DNA from 2 places in the Quatrionicoccus australiensis genome. Region 1 is predicted to be linked to the other one. Evidence: riboswitches for the same ligand, from Rfam matches in the RefSeq annotation. Region 1 holds a riboswitch; the other holds the start of a gene.
The links. Region 1 has a riboswitch for cyclic di-GMP ahead of KI612_RS01285 (HDOD domain-containing protein). Riboswitches for the same ligand answer to the same signal wherever they lie in the genome.

Region 1 (7,820 bases):
CAACGATCGCCAGATGGCCATTTTCGCTAACGACGGTGCCGGCAGTGTGCGGGTCGAAGCCGCGGAAGACAGCCGTCTGATCCTGGTTGCCGGCCAGCCGCTCAACGAAGCGATCGCTCAATACGGGCCGTTCGTCATGAACACTGCCGAGCAGATCGAGCAGACGCTGCGCGACTACCGTGATGGCAAGTTCGAGGCAGCAGTGGTGCAGGCGCTGTAAGGCGATGCGGTCGCTGCTGCCCGGTAGCCGCGGCATGCCTCGCGAATAAGTGCGGCATGTCGTGCGAATAGGGCCGGAGCGGGCGGTTTACAGCGCCAAGCCAATCGGCTCAAATGTACGTTCGCCCGCCCGTTTTTCCGCCCCGGCGGGCGCTTTCCTTGCGACGCCCGCCATGCACCCGCTTGCCCGATCACTGCCTGACGATGCTTCACCCGATCTCGCGCTGCGCGTCCGGGCCGATCAACTGCACCTTTTGTTCCGGCAGTCCTTTCCGGCGGTTTACATCAGCGTTCTCGTTGCCGCGATCGTCTGCCAGACCTTGTGGGGCGAAGTGCGGCACGAACTGTTGCTCGGCTGGTTGTTCGTGCTCTGCTTCTGCAGCATGCTCCGCTACACCCTGTTCCGGCAATACTGGAAGTGCCAGCCGCAAGGTTTGCAGATCCTCGACTGGGAAAAGCCGTACGCCCTGACGCTGTTTGCCACGTCCTCCTTCTGGGGCCTGGGCATGCTGTGGTTTGTCAGCGAAAGCACGCTGCTCTACCGCCTCGTCGAATTTCTTTTCTTGCTCGGCATGTCAGCCGGCGCCTTTTCGCACTACTCGGCGCGGCGCTACATGGTCATGGGGGCGATGACCAGTGTTCTGCTGCCGACGACGCTATGGTTTGTTGCCTGTGGTCAGCCGATGGAAGTCAGCCTCGGCGTCGCCGCGCTGTTGTTCATCGGCGTCCTGATCCAGGCCGGTAACGCGATGTCTGCCGCCCAGGCCGATAATTTCCGGCTCACCTACCGCCTCGAGGCTGCCCGGCAGAAAGCCGAACAGATGGCGCATACCGACGAACTGACCGGCCTGGAAAACCGGCGGGCCTTTTTCGAGCAGGGACAGGTTCTGGCCAATTATTGTGAACGCAAGCGCTTGCCGCTCAGCGTCGTCATGATCGACGCCGACCATTTCAAGCAGATCAACGACCGTTTCGGCCACGCCATCGGCGATGCCGTGCTCCGCCATCTGGCCGTGCAACTGAAGGAGAGCCGGCGTAAATCCGATATCTGCGGCCGGCTGGGCGGTGAAGAATTCGCCATGCTCCTGCCCGATACGCCGCTCGGCGAGGCGATGGTGCTGGCCGAGCGCCTCTGTCGCGCCTGCGCCGGACAAACGCTGCGCATCGACGGCGAAACCGTCGTCAACACGGTCAGTATCGGCGTCGCCAGCGAAGGCTATACCATCGAGCACATGCTCAGTTGCGCCGACGAAGCCCTCTATCAGGCCAAGGCGGCGGGGCGAAACCGGGTCATGGCCTGGTCCGACCAGGACGTCGTGGCGACCTGAGGCTGCCGCGCAGTCGTTCAGCTGCGATCGAGGCGTATGGTGTTGAGATCTTCCTCGACATCGCACTGCAGTTCGGCCAGTTCTTCCTCGTCGAAATTGAGGTAGTTGAGGGCGGCGGTGCCGTGCGCCATCCATTCCGTTTCGTCCGGCACATCGAGGAAGCGCGCGATCAGGTGGTCGGCGAGCAGGGAGATCGCGGTCAGGGCGCGCACTTCGTCGCTGACGGTCGACGCGCTGTCGGAGAGGATTTCGAAATTGTGATGCATGCGGATCGCCTTGACGATCAGTTCCGGCAGGTGCCAGTTGTGCGCCAGCATGGCGCCTACCGTTACGTGGTCCGTGCCATGCCGCTCGGTTTCCGTCTCCCACACGGCTTTGGCCGAGCGGTTGGCGATGAGCAGTGTCTCCTTGTAGTCGGGAAAACGCTGCATCAGGATGGGAATGCCGCAATCGTGGAACAGTCCGAAGGTGTAGGCATCCTCCTGGCTGATGCCGGGCACCCGCCGCGCCAGCCGGGTCGACACGGTGGCATGGTAATTCGAACGCTCCCAGAAACGTTCCATGCTGACGCCGTTCGATGACAGCGAGCGTTTCAGCGCCAGGCCGTTGACGATGCACAGGATGTTCTTCAAGCCGAGCACGGCCGCCGCCTTCTGCACTGTCTCGACCTTGTTGCGCAGCGCAAAGATCGGCGAGTTGGCCGTCTTCATCATCGATGCCGCCAGACTGAGATCGCCGCTGATCAGGCGGATGATCTTGTTGAAATCGACATCGGCACAGCGCGCCTCCTTGAGCAGGGCAGCGACAACCACGGGGCAGGGCGGGATGAAAATGGTCTTGAGAATGTCGGAGACGGAGTCGGCGGCAACCTCGGTATTGATGACGGCTTCGTTGAGCATGGCAACAACCTCCAGAGATAACGAACGATTCGGAGATCGAGGGCATCCTGCCCGCACACGCTGCAACTGCCTTGTTGGCAACCCCACTGTCATCGAGCCGGCGGACCGGTTCATTAGACTGGAAGCTTTGCGTCCCCGCCTTTCGACGGGTTTGCCCTGATCAATGAGCCGCCACCTTAGCAGCGCTTTTCGACACACTGTTGCGTTAAATCAAATAACTGTCACAGTCCGTGAAAAGAGCTCCCGTCGGGCGGTCGACCGTTAAAAAAGGCGCTTTTTGCGGCGCCCGATTGCGGCATGGTTGCGACCGATGGCGAAGCTGCTCGTCGCATGCATCGGGGCGTTCAGGAAACCATCCCGGATGCGACAATATCCATCCCAAAAACGGAAGGCGCCGCAATGGACTTCTCCCAGCTCAGTGAATCCCTGCAGCGCGATGCGGTCTGGGTCGTTTTTCTCAACGTGCTGGCGCAACAGGTCGGCCTGCCGGTGCCGGCGGTGCCCACCTTGCTGCTGGCCGGCAGCCTTGCCCTCGGTTCCGGGCAACTGGCCAGCATTCTGGCTGCGGCCATTGTTGCCTCGGTGCTTGCCGACTGGATGTGGTATTTGGCCGGCCGGGCCTTCGGCTACCGGGTGCTGTCCGGGCTGTGCCGCCTGTCGATCAACCCCGGCTCCTGCGTCAGCCAGACGGAAGCGCGCTTCGTGCGCTGGGGGCTTGGCTCGCTGGTCGTGGCCAAGTTCATTCCCGGCTTTTCCACCGTCGCTCCGCCGATTGCCGGCGCCTTGCGCATGCGCTTGCCCGGCTTCCTGCTCGCTGCGGCCACCGGTGCCGCGCTCTGGGCCGGACTGGCGCTGATCACCGGCTGGCTCCTGCGTGACGAGGTGCAAGCGACGATTGGCATGCTCGACCGGCATGCCGGCGGTGCGCTGATCGTGGCGGGCGGTGTGATCGTCGTCTGGCTGGGCTGGAAGCTGTGGCAGAAATATCGCTTCCAGCAATTGTCGGTCGTGCCGCACATCACCCCCGACGAACTGCTGGCCGCCATGGCGTCCGGACAAGCCCCGCTTCTGCTCGACCTGCGCGGCCCGGCCATGGTCGCCGAGAGTGGCCCGATCAGCGGTGCCACCCTGGCCGAACATGATCGCCTGCTTGATGCGGTCGGCGCGTGGCCCAAGCATCAGCCCATCGTCACTCTGTGCAATTGTCCGGAGGATGCCGGTGCGATCCTCGCCGCGCATCGGCTGCTCGAGGCAGGCTATTTGTCGGTGCGACCCTTGCAGGGCGGCTACGCGGCCTGGCTGGCGGCGAACGGCTAAGCTGGCCGGGGAGACAGAAATTTCCACCTGACCAGATGTAAAACCTCCCGGGTTGGAACTTTCCCGGGTAGCGAATGTCGGATTTTTGCAGCCGATACAAATAGTAGCGCCCGGTTTGTTGAGGAGAAGCGCTCGCGTAAACAGGGATGACAGCAGCGGGAAAACGCATGTAATGATGTTTTGCCATATTTGATATATATGGCATTATTGTCATGTGCGTTTTCGTCAAATATCCTGCTTCGTCACCCCTAAAGAGGTTTGCTCGGCCATGAATATCCAAATCAAGCAAAAGCTGCTCATTCTTGTTGCAGCTGCCTTGTTGGCGCTGGTCAGCGTCGGCCTGTTTTCTTTCCTGCAGGCGAGCAAGCTGAATAATGCGCTGAACGAGGCGATTGTTCGCCATGCGGTGGTTGTCGATGCCATCGACAGGGCGCGTGCCGCCCAGGTTCATTTCAAGACCCAGGTGCAGGAGTGGAAGAACATTTTGCTGCGCGGCAAGGATGTTGAAGCCTTCAACAAGCATCTGAAGGGATTTGACGAAGAAGAGCGTGTCGTGAAGGAGAGGCTTGCCCAGGTCCGGGCTGCCACTGCAACGCTGGGCGTTGAACGGCGCCTGAAGATCGATGAGGTGGTTTCCACCTTCGACAAACTGGGGCCGAGCTACCGCGATGCCCTCAAGCAATACGACCGTGCTGCCGCCGACCCGGCTGCTGCCGTTGACAAGCTGGTCAAGGGCATGGACCGCGCTCCGAGCAAGGCAATTGACGAGCTGGTGGCAGAAATGCAGAACATTTCGACCGAATTCAACGCCGACGAAGCCGCGAAGGCGGCGGAGACCTTCTCTGCCGTCAAGACCGGGCTGCTTGCCTCGCTTCTCGTTGCGGTCATTGTCCTTGGCATCCTGTCCGTCTTTCTGGTCAGATCCATTACCGGCCCGCTGGCGAGCCTGGAGGCAACGATGACCCAGATTGCCGATAACGGCGACCTCACCAGGCGTGCTGCCATCCACCATCAGGACGAAATCGGCCGTATGGCGGGGGCCTTCAACACCATGATGGGCCGTCTGCAAAAAATCATCGGCGAAGTGCATGGCGCCAGCCAGCAGGTCTCTGTCGCTTCCGAGCAATTGGCAGGCTCCTCACGCTCCTTGGCCGATGTCTCCGAACAGCAGTCGAATGCCGTGGCGAGCAGTGCGGCCGCCATCGAGCAACTGACCGTGGCCATTTCATCGGTCTCGGAAACGGCCGGGGATGTGTACTCTCTGGCGCATGCCAGCGTCGAGCGCACGGATGAAGGCTCGCGCAAGGTGTCGCAACTGGTCGGCGAAGTCGATCGCATCCAGCAGAACATGAACGAGATAGCCCGTACCGTCGATGCCTTCGTCAAGAGCACCGAAGCGATTACCGGCATGACCAAAGAAGTGCGTGACATTGCCGACCAGACCAACCTGCTCGCACTCAATGCGGCCATCGAGGCGGCGCGCGCAGGTGAGGCTGGGCGGGGATTTGCCGTGGTGGCCGACGAGGTGCGCAAGCTGGCGGAAAAATCCGGTCTGTCGGCCAAGGAAATCGATGCCGTTACCCAGACGATCGTGGCGCAATCAGGTGCCGTTCAGGCCGCGATTGATGCCGGGGAGCAATCCATCCAGACCAGCACGAGAATCGCCAGTGAAGTGGAGGGCGTTCTCAGTCATTCGCGCGACTCCGTGATGCAGTCGCGGCACGGCGTCACCGAAATCAGCAATTCGGTCACCGAGCAGAAGGTCGCCTCCACCGAAATCGCGCAGAGCATGGAACGCATTGCCAACATGGTGGAAGAAAACAACGCGGCGGCACAGAGCATCAGTGCCTCAACCGATGACCTCCGCTCGCTTTCGCAACGCCTGGCGCTGACGGTTGCGGAGTTTCGTGTGGCTTAGTTTGGCGGGATGAGGCGGTCGGCCGCCGTCAGCCGGACTTCGAGGTGTGACGCGGGCCGAGCAGTGCACGTGCTGTCGCATCGTCCAGCGCTTTGCAATAAGGCGCACCATCGCTGCGGAACATGAAGAAGCAGTAATCGCCCGCCGGCATCCGCACGACACGCGTCAGGACGTAAGCAAGCAGGGCGCCGCCCGACTGCTCGATTTCCTCCTTCTCGCTGACAATCTCGACGCCGGCTGGATGCGTCAGCAGCCGGGCAAATGCCGCCTCGGCCTCGATCCGGAAGCCGGCCGCGAAACGCCGCTTGCGGCGATTCTGCAGAAGCAGGATGGCACCGGTAATGAGCAGCGAAGCGATGATGGCAGTGATGTTTATGCGCCGATTATTGCCCGGTCGCAGCTTGCTTAGCCGGTTTGGCCTGCGATTTCGTGCGGCGGCTCAGTCGGGCAAAAACGTTCAAGTTGAGGCGCCTGCGCGGCTTTTCGCGCAGGTCGCCTCGAACGACGGGTTAGGCGCTCTTGCTGGCAAAGTCGGCACGCCCGATTCATAGTTTACGTTCTACTTCGCTGATTACCAGACTGCCGCTATCGACTTGCAGCGTGAAACGCACCTCGCCAGGTAGGCCATCTGCGTCGACGTACTGGACAGTCGCAACCGATGGTTCTGGACCAGTCTGAAAGCTAAGGCTGATGACATCACCATTGGAGAATACGGCTTGATTGTGATGGGTCAGGCCTATAAGCGGTGGCTCGAATCTCATGCGTAGCTTAGTAGCCGTATTGCCCACGTTGACCACTTTTATCTTGTATTCGGTGACGTCGCCACTACGAATCGTAGTGGAATGTTGTGGAACAAGCTTCGGTCTAGCAGCATCGCGCCGCCTTTCACGCTCTTCCTCAAGCGCTCGCAGCTCTTGCTGCATCTGTTCTCTGCTAACAGCGACCAACTGGCTCTGCTGTTCGACGGAGTTTCTCAATTCTTCTGCCTGGAGCTCAAGTGCCTTGGTACTTTGGCGAAGTTCCTCACCCTGCTGCAGGTAGCCGAGTACGAGCCACAAGAAAGCTAGCGGCGCAAAAAATCCGGCAAAGAAATCACCCCACGCGTTGAGTTCAGTTGGCTGCTTTTGACTCCACAGCATGTACGCAGCGAATAGAAGCCATGCGATTGTGACGATCAAGCCAAAAAGAAATTTCTTGTCTCTCATTAGCAATCCTTCGGCATATTGCCAGCTGAATTCATTGTCTGCATCCAAGCGCCTAACGTAAAGTCGATGGCGATTTCGCCACGTATTCCGGGGCGGCGCCTGCCATTCTGGCGAACATGGCGGGCCGAACGGCGCTTGTATGCTGGAGGGGAACCGAATCCGGGCTGATATTCATCGTGATCTGCATCCGCCAATTGCGTCATTGAGGTGAATCGCCCGGCCAGTCGGCCGGGGCGATTGTTTTCAGGGCAAGAGGATACGGAGTGCCAAGATTGATGTCGATAGGATATGGCGTCCCATGCGAGAGTTCAGCGGTTCAAGGCCGGCGATTCAGGTGATTTTCTGGCGCAGTTCGTTCCGGCTGCCCACCGCTTTCTCCGCCGCCGCGCTGCGCACCGGCCCGAAGCCGCGTACCTCGGCCGGCCAGTTGGCCAGGGCGATGGTTTCCGGGCTGGGGCGATGGCCGACGATCACGTCGAGGTCGCTTTCGTAATCAGCCAATAATTTGCGGTCGACCGTGTTTTCCGGGCTGTTTTGCCAGGGATCGAGCCAGCTGCCGCGTAAGCGGCGGGCCTTGGCCATGACTTTGAAGAGCGGTAGCAGCCAGGCGCCGAAGCGCAGCTTTTTCGGCCGGCCGTCGGGGCCGGGGCGGCTCAGGCCGGGCGGGGCGAGGTGGAAGCTGAGGCGCAGTTCGCCGTCGAAACGCTCGTTCAGGCGCTTCAGGAAATCGGTCTGCGCGTACAGGCGGGCGACTTCCCAGGCGTCCTTGGGCGCGAGCAGGCGGGCGTACTGGGTGGCGACGGCGCGCGTCAGTTCGTCATCGCCGAGTTCGCGGATGCGTTCGACGCGGCCGGCGTAGCGCGCCGCGAGGCGGGCGTCCTGGTAGGCGGTGAGGTGTTCGACGCGGCTGGCGATCAGTTCGTCCAGCGTTTGT
Region 2 (7,820 bases), 790 kb from region 1:
CAAGGAGATCAGGTAAGGGTGAAACGGCGAGGTAAGAGCTCACCGCGTCCACGGTAACGGCGGACGGCATGGCAAACCCCATCCGGAGCAAGACCAAATAGGGAAGCACTAGGCGTGGCCCGCGCTGCTTCCGGGTAGGTTGCTTGAGCCTGTCAGCAATGGCAGGCCTAGAGGAATGATTGCCGAACCCCGCAAGGGGGGAACAGAACCCGGCTTATCGGCCGGCTTTCCAACTTCTTTCTTGATCGTTGCGGTGAAAAATGCCCGGCCGCAGCGGTCGACCGTACGGAAACGGGCAAAGCCGTTTCCGGCCCTGGGCTTACAATGCCGCCATGAATGCCACTCTTGTATGGTCGGAAGCCGGCCAAACCCAGCGCGCCGTCTGGCGCTCCGAAGCCGCTCTGGCGGCGCCGTCCACCGTTGCCATTGCCGATGATCGCACCTCGGCCGATGCCGCCTACCGCCAGATGGAGGCCGGCACGGCGCTGCTCTGGCGCGGCGACTGGGTCAATGCCCGGCATCTCATGGAAGCGCTGAGCAAGCGCGCCGACCGTCGTTTCGGCGCGGGGCGCGGCAAACCGGCAAAAACCGCGGCCGAAGCCTTCGCCCGGCATCGCCAGACGCAGGGCGAACGCGCTGCCTTGCTGGCGCGCCTGCTCGTGCCGGTGGCCGGCGATTTCAGCGTGCCGCTGCGCCGCGCCCAGGAAACTGCAGACGCCTGTCGCGCCGCCTGGGGCGAACCGGACGGCGCGGCGAGCGTCGTCGCGCTGCGCGAACTGCTGGCCGTGATCAGCGCTTACGAATGGCGCAAGAAGGGCATCCCGGTGCCTGCCGTCGAAGGCCGCATCTACCCGCATTACGGCGTTTTCTCGCCGGTGCGCGGCGAATATGTCGACTTGGTCGCGCGCGCGCCGTTGCCGGCCGATTGCGCGCTCGCCTTCGACATCGGCACCGGCTCCGGCATCATCGCCGCCATCCTCGCCCGCCGTGGTGTCGCGCAGGTCGTGGCGACCGACATGGACGACCGGGCACTGGCCTGCGCCACGGAAAACGTGCAAAAACTCGGCTTGGCCGCTGCGGTGCAGTTGCAGAAAGCCGATCTCTTCCCCGAAGGCCGCGCCCCGCTCGTCGTCTGCAACCCGCCCTGGGTGCCGGCGCAGCCCAGTTCGCCGATCGAATACGCCGTCTACGACCCCGATTCGCGCATGCTGCGCGGCTTCCTCGGCGGCCTGGCGGCGCATCTGACGCCGGGCGGCGAGGGCTGGCTGATTCTTTCCGATCTCGCCGAACACCTCGGCCTGCGCTCGCGCGAAGAACTGCAGGGCTGGATTGCCGCCGGCGGCCTGCGCGTCATCGATCGCCTTGACACCCGCCCGCAACACCCGAAGACGCGCGACGCGAGCGACCCGCTGCACGCGGCGCGCGCCGCCGAGGTCACCTCCTTGTGGCGACTCGGGCTGGCGGGCGCATAGTCCGCTCCGGCGATGGTGCCGGCAGCCTTAGCCCAGCGTCGCGCTCGCCAGCTTGATGCCGAAGCCGATGAACAGGCCGCCAACCGCCAGGTTGCCGACTGCCGCCAGGCGTTGCCGTTCGCGGAAATGCCGCGCCAGGTGCGTACCGCCGAAAATCAGTCCGGTCAGGTAAAGCGCGCTGAGGATCTGCACAATCACCCCGAGAATCAGGAAGGACAAGGCCGGGTGCGGATAGTCGTGGGCGACGAACTGGATGAAGAAGGACACGAAAAAGAGGATGGCCTTGGGATTGGTCAGGCTGATCAGCAAGGCCGTGCGAAATGGCCGCGCGGTTTCCAGCGTTGTCGTTTCCAGCTGCGCCTTGCCGGCGCCGCGCCAGGTGCGCCGGGCCGCCCGCAGCAGGTTGATGCCCAGCCAGGCAAGATAGGCGGCTCCAGCGTACTTGAGCGCCATGAACAGGGCCGGCGTGGTTTGCAACAGCGACGAAATCCCGGTCACCGAGAGAATCATCAGCACCGTATCGCCGACAAAGATGCCGCAGGCACCTTGGTAGCCTTTCGCAATGCCCAGGCGCGAGGCGATTGTCATCACGTACAGTGAGTTCGGCCCGGGCAGCAGCACGATGGCGATGGTTCCCAGGACGAAGGTGGCGAGATCGGTGATGCCGTAGAACATGGGTTTGCCCCGTGCGGTAAAAGTGGATTTTACAAGTCCAGGTGACCATATGGGGGGGGATCTGTCCGGGCTTGCTTTAATAATGTAAAAAGTGCTAAAGTTGTCGCATATATCAGTTAAATGCAAAACCGTTCGAAAGGCGGTGACGCAAAGCCACGGGACTACCGCATCGCGAGATGTCAGGTTCGCCGGGTTGCCAGGATGGATGCTTCTCCTGCTCGCTTTGCGCCATTCGTCTTCCTTGCCTTGAGGATTCACGATGGCCGCCAAACCGGTTTACAACGATGCCCAGGTTGTCACTTCGCTGACCAATACGGGTGGTGCCGCATGGCACAGCAGCGTCATCACCTACAATTTTCCGACCAGCATTTCGGCTGCCGCACCCGAGAGCGCCGGCTTTTCGCATGCCACGGCCAGCCAGCAGGCGATGACCGATTACTGGATGCGTGCCTGGGATGATGTGGTCGGTGCTTCCATCGTGCGCATTGCCGATGGTGCGAAGGCCAACATCACGCTGGCCAACAGTTCTGCCCCGTCTTACGCCTATTCGTATTACCCCAGCAGCTATGGTGCCGGCGTTTATCTGAATCCGGCTTACGGTAGCAACTCGGGCACCAACAACCTGGTCAATCCGACGCTGGGCGACTGGGGCGGCATGGCGATCGGCCATGAAATCGGCCATGCCCTCGGGCTGTCGCATCCCGGTGCCTACAACGGTGGCTCACCGACTTACGAGATGAGCGCGGTGTACATGCAGGACAGCCAGCAATACACCATCATGTCTTACTTCACCGCAGCCAAGACCGGCTCCGACTGGATTGCCGGCGACAACAAGGTGCACTACGCGCAAACGCCGATGATGAACGACATCATGGCGCTGCAGGCGCTTTACGGCGTCGATACCTCGACGCGCAGTGGCAATACCGTTTATGGCTTTAACAGCACGTTGACCGGTACGGTTTTCGACTTTGCCGCCAACGCCCATCCGGTACTCTGCATCTATGATGCGGCCGGCAACGACACGCTCGACCTCTCCGGCTTTGCCGGTGCTTCACGCATTTCGCTGGTTGCCGGCAGTTTTTCCAACTGCGATGCAATGACCAACAACATCTCGATCGCCCGCAATGTCGTGATCGAAAATGCCGTTGGCGGTGCCGGCAATGACATCCTGATCGGCAATGCGGCCGACAACATCCTCAATGGCGGCGCTGGCGTCGACAGCATGACCGGTGGCCTGGGCAATGACACTTATGTTGTCGATAATCTGCAGGACAAGGCCATCGAGCTGGCCGGACAGGGCAACGACACCGTGATTGCTTCGCTTTCGCTGACCCTGGGGGCGAATCTCGAAAATCTGGTGCTGAGTGGCTCGGCCAATATCAATGCGACCGGGAGCGCCGTCGCCAACAGTCTGCTCGGCAATGCCGGCGACAATATCCTGAATGGTCTGGCGGGCGCCGACATCATGGCCGGCGGCCTGGGTAACGACATCTATGTCGTCGATAATGCGCTGGATGTCGTCATCGAGCAGGTCGGGCAGGGTACTGACCTGGTGCAGTCGGCAGTCAGCTATACCCTGACCGGCAACGTGGAAAAGCTTGCCCTGGCCGGCACGGCCTCGATCAATGGCACCGGCAACGCGTTGGACAATACGCTGATCGGCAACAGTGGCAACAATCTGCTGGATGGTGGTGCCGGTAACGACACCATGGCCGGCGGTATCGGTAACGACACCTACCTTCTCGACAGCACCCGCGATGTTGTTGTCGAGTTGGTCGGGCAAGGTATGGATACAGTCCTGTCGGCATTCGGCCAGACTCTGGGGGCCAATATCGAAAATCTGACGCTGACCGGAACGGCAGCGGTCAACGGTGCGGGCAATGCGCTCAACAATACGCTGACCGGGAATGCCGCCAACAATGTACTTGATGGCGGAGATGGTGCGGACACGCTGATTGGCGGGCTGGGCAACGATACCTATCTGCTCGACAATCCAAACGACAAGATCGTTGAACTGCTGAATCAGGGCGTGGACAACGTGTTCTCGTCGGTGAGTTGCACCCTGTCTGCCAATGTCGAGAATCTGACGCTGACCGGTCTGGTCGCCAGCACCGGCACCGGCAACGATCTGGTCAACATCCTGGTTGGCAATGCAGCCAGCAATATCCTGAACGGTGGTGCCGGCAACGACATCCTGATTGGCGGTCAGGGAGCCGACAAGCTGACCGGCGGCATCGGTGCCGATATCTTCAGGTTCCTTGGCGTGACTGATTCCTCGGCTGGTGCGACACGCGACATCGTCTATGACTTCAGCGTCGCCCAGGGCGACCGCATCGACCTCACCCAGTTGCTCACCGGCGTCACCCTGCCCAACAACCAAAGCCTGCACTGGGCCGATGCCGGCTTCACCGGCGTTGCCGGTGACCTGTGCTTCAAATCCGGCGTCCTGATGGCCGATACCAACGGCGACGCCAAGGCTGATTTTGAAGTGCAACTGATCGGCATAACCACGCAACTGACACACGCCTGCGTGCTGATCTGACATTTTCCCGGCGATTGCCGGAAAGAAAAAAGCCATCCGCAAGGATGGCTTTTTGTTTGGTGGGCCCGCACGGACTTGAACCGTGGACCAAAGGATTATGAGTCCTCTGCTCTAACCAACTGAGCTACGGGCCCGGAAAGCTTTAGTTGCCGTTGGTGTCGACGAAGCTGCGCAGCTTGTCGGAGCGGCTCGGGTGGCGCAGCTTACGCAGGGCCTTGGCTTCGATCTGGCGGATGCGTTCGCGGGTGACGTCGAATTGCTTGCCGACTTCTTCCAGCGTGTGGTCGGTGTTCATTTCGATACCGAAACGCATGCGCAGGACCTTAGCTTCCCTCGTCGTCAGCGTGTCCAGGATTTCCTTGGTGACGCCACGCAGGCTGGAGTACATCGCCGCATCGGCCGGAGCCAGAGTGCCGGAGTCTTCGATGAAGTCGCCGAGATGCGAGTCGTCGTCGTCGCCGATCGGGGTTTCCATGGAGATGGGCTCCTTGGAAATCTTCATGATCTTGCGGATCTTCTCTTCCGGCATGTCCATCTTCTTGGCCAGCGTGGCGGGATCGGGTTCGGCACCCGTTTCCTGCAGGATCTGGCGGCTGATCCGGTTCATCTTGTTGATCGTTTCGATCATGTGCACCGGGATGCGGATGGTCCGTGCCTGGTCGGCGATGGAGCGGGTGATAGCCTGGCGGATCCACCACGTGGCATACGTCGAGAACTTGTAGCCGCGGCGGTATTCGAACTTGTCCACCGCCTTCATCAGGCCGATGTTGCCTTCCTGGATCAGGTCGAGGAACTGCAGGCCGCGATTGGTGTATTTCTTGGCGATCGAGATGACCAGGCGCAGGTTGGCCTCGGTCATTTCGCGCTTGGCGCGACGGGCCTTGGCTTCACCGGTCGACATCTGTTTGTTGATGTCTTTCAGGTCCTTGAGCGGAATGCCGATGCGGTCCTGCAGGGCGAGCAGCTTTTTTTGTTCTTCCTTGATGGCCGGGCCGTTGCGGGTCAGGACGGCGACGTAGGTCTTGGGGGCGGCAGCGATTTCGCCGTCGGCCCAGTCGAGATTGACTTCGTTGCCCGGGAAGGACTGGATGAAGTGCGGGCGCGGCATCTTGACGCGGTCCACGCAGATTTGCTGGATCTTGCGCTCGCAGCCGCGCACCTGCTCGACCATGCCGCGCACGCTGTCACACAGGCGCTCGATCGAGCGCGAGGTGAAGCGGATGTTCATCAGCTCGTCGGAAATCTGCTGTTGCAGCTTGAGGTAGGCCTTGTCCTGCGGGCCCTTGCTGTGCAACAGCTTCTGCATCTTGGTGTGCAGACCCTTGATGATGTCGAAACGCTCGAGGGCGTCGACCTTCAGCTGCAGCAGCGAGGCGGAAACGGCAGCGGCTGCGCCACCACCTTCTTCGTCATCGCCGGCATCTTCTTCGTCTTCTTCGATTTCTTCGGCAACTTCAGGGGCGGCCGGCGCGGCTTCAACGGCATTCGGGTCGATCAGGCCGTCGACCAGTTCGTCGATGCGCATTTCCTCGGTTTCAACCTTGGCGGCCATTTCGAGGATGTCGTCAATCGTGGTCGGACAGGCGGAAATCGCCTGGACCATGTGCTTGAGGCCTTCTTCGATGCGCTTGGCGATTTCGATTTCGCCTTCGCGGGTGAGCAGTTCGACCGAGCCCATTTCGCGCATGTACATGCGGACCGGGTCAGTCGTGCGGCCGAATTCGGAGTCGACGGTAGACAGTGCCTGTTCGGCCTGCGCTTCGACTTCTTCGTCGTCGGTCGCGGCTGCAGCCGTGTCGGACATCAGCAGGTCTTCGGCAGCCGGGGCTTCGTCGAACACCTGGATGCTCATTTCGCTGAAAGTCGAAATGATGGCTTCGATACTTTCCGCGTCGACCACGTCGTCCGGCAGGTGGTCGTTGATTTCGGCGTAGGTCAGGTAACCACGTTCCTTGCCGAGCTTGATCAGGGCCTTGAGACGTGTCTTGCGCGCTTCGGCGTCAAGGGGTTCCGGAGTTTCTGCTATTGCACCGTCGAGCAGCGCCTTTTCGGCTGCTTTCTCCTTGGCTTTGCTGACGCGAGCCTTGGGGGCTTCCTTAGCAGTATCTTTTGCCTTGGCCATGAACACGATCCCTTAAAATGCGGAAAACCGCCGATTTTACCATAACTTAGCTTCATTTTCCCCGGTTGCTGAGGAACTGGATGTAAGCCAGTTTCTCGGCGGCGCTCAGTCCGGCGACGCCAAACTGCTGTGCCTTGATCTGCAATTCGGCAAAGGCCTTTTTCTGGCCGCCTTCCTGCAGTTTCTCCAGGGTGTCGCGAAATTCCGTTTCCGACTCCGCTTCGTCAAAGGGCTGGCCGAGAAGTTCCGCTGCAGCATTTTCGATCAGCGCTTCTTCGGGCATGCCGCGCAGGCGTTCGCGCAGTGCGGCGTAGCTGCTGGCCTCTTGGCTGGCGCCGCTGACCAGTTCGCGCAGGCGGATCAGCGCCGGGCGTTCCGGTGTGTCGGGCAGCAAATCGACCTGCAGTTGCGAGGCCAGTTGCGGCTTGTGCAGCACGAGGCGGAGCAGGTTGCGGGTCAGCGACGGCGCGGTGCGACGGGCCTTGGCCGGCGCAGCGGGCGTGTAGGATTTGAGGTCGCACAGGCGCTCGACTTCGCTCTGGGCAAAACCGCTTGCCTCGGCCAGGCGCTTGACCAGTTGCAGGCGCAACAGCGGCGTCGGCAGTTTGAGGAGCAGCGGTTTGGCTTCGTAGATCAGCTGTGCCTTGCCTTCCGAACTGGTCAGGTCGCAGCGCTGGGCGAGTTCGCGCAGCAGGAAGTCGGAAAGCGGCATGGCCTGGATGACCAGGCGGTCGAATTCTTCCTTGCCGTGGGTGCGGATGTAGCTGTCCGGGTCTTCGTCCTGGGGCAGGAAGACGAAGCCGAGGCGCTTGTTGTCGGCGAGGGCTTCGAGCGAGTTTTCGAGGGCACGCCAGGCGGCCTTGCGGCCGGCGTTGTCGCCGTCGAAGCAGAAGACGATACGGTCGACCTGGCGCAGAAGCTTGTTTACGTGCGTCGCCGTGGTTGCTGTGCCGAGCGCGGCGACGGCATTGCCGACGCCGTTCTGGGCAAGCGCGATGACATCCATGTA

Region 2: another riboswitch for cyclic di-GMP. It lies ahead of KI612_RS17445 (M10 family metallopeptidase C-terminal domain-containing protein); the one in region 1 lies ahead of KI612_RS01285 (HDOD domain-containing protein).

Annotation. Positions count from the first base shown of each region.
Region 1 covers NZ_CP075188.1:276,348-284,167, forward strand. Annotated here, with positions in the region: gene KI612_RS01275 (pirin family protein) at 1-220, shown strand, start outside; gene KI612_RS01280 (GGDEF domain-containing protein) at 393-1,547, shown strand; gene KI612_RS01285 (HDOD domain-containing protein) at 1,565-2,446, opposite strand; cyclic di-GMP riboswitch class I at 2,520-2,612, opposite strand; gene KI612_RS01290 (VTT domain-containing protein) at 2,846-3,763, shown strand; gene KI612_RS01295 (methyl-accepting chemotaxis protein) at 4,032-5,681, shown strand; gene KI612_RS01300 (hypothetical protein) at 5,728-6,090, shown strand; gene KI612_RS01305 (hypothetical protein) at 6,227-6,934, opposite strand; gene KI612_RS01310 (indolepyruvate ferredoxin oxidoreductase family protein) at 7,217-7,820, opposite strand, start outside.
Region 2 covers NZ_CP075188.1:3,654,823-3,662,642, reverse strand. Annotated here, with positions in the region: RNA gene rnpB (RNase P RNA component class A) at 1-233, shown strand, start outside; gene KI612_RS17455 (50S ribosomal protein L11 methyltransferase) at 333-1,472, shown strand; gene leuE (leucine efflux protein LeuE) at 1,500-2,147, opposite strand; cyclic di-GMP riboswitch class I at 2,259-2,348, shown strand; gene KI612_RS17445 (M10 family metallopeptidase C-terminal domain-containing protein) at 2,407-4,689, shown strand; tRNA gene KI612_RS17440 (tRNA-Ile) at 4,747-4,823, opposite strand; gene rpoD (RNA polymerase sigma factor RpoD) at 4,832-6,811, opposite strand; gene dnaG (DNA primase) at 6,864-7,820, opposite strand, start outside.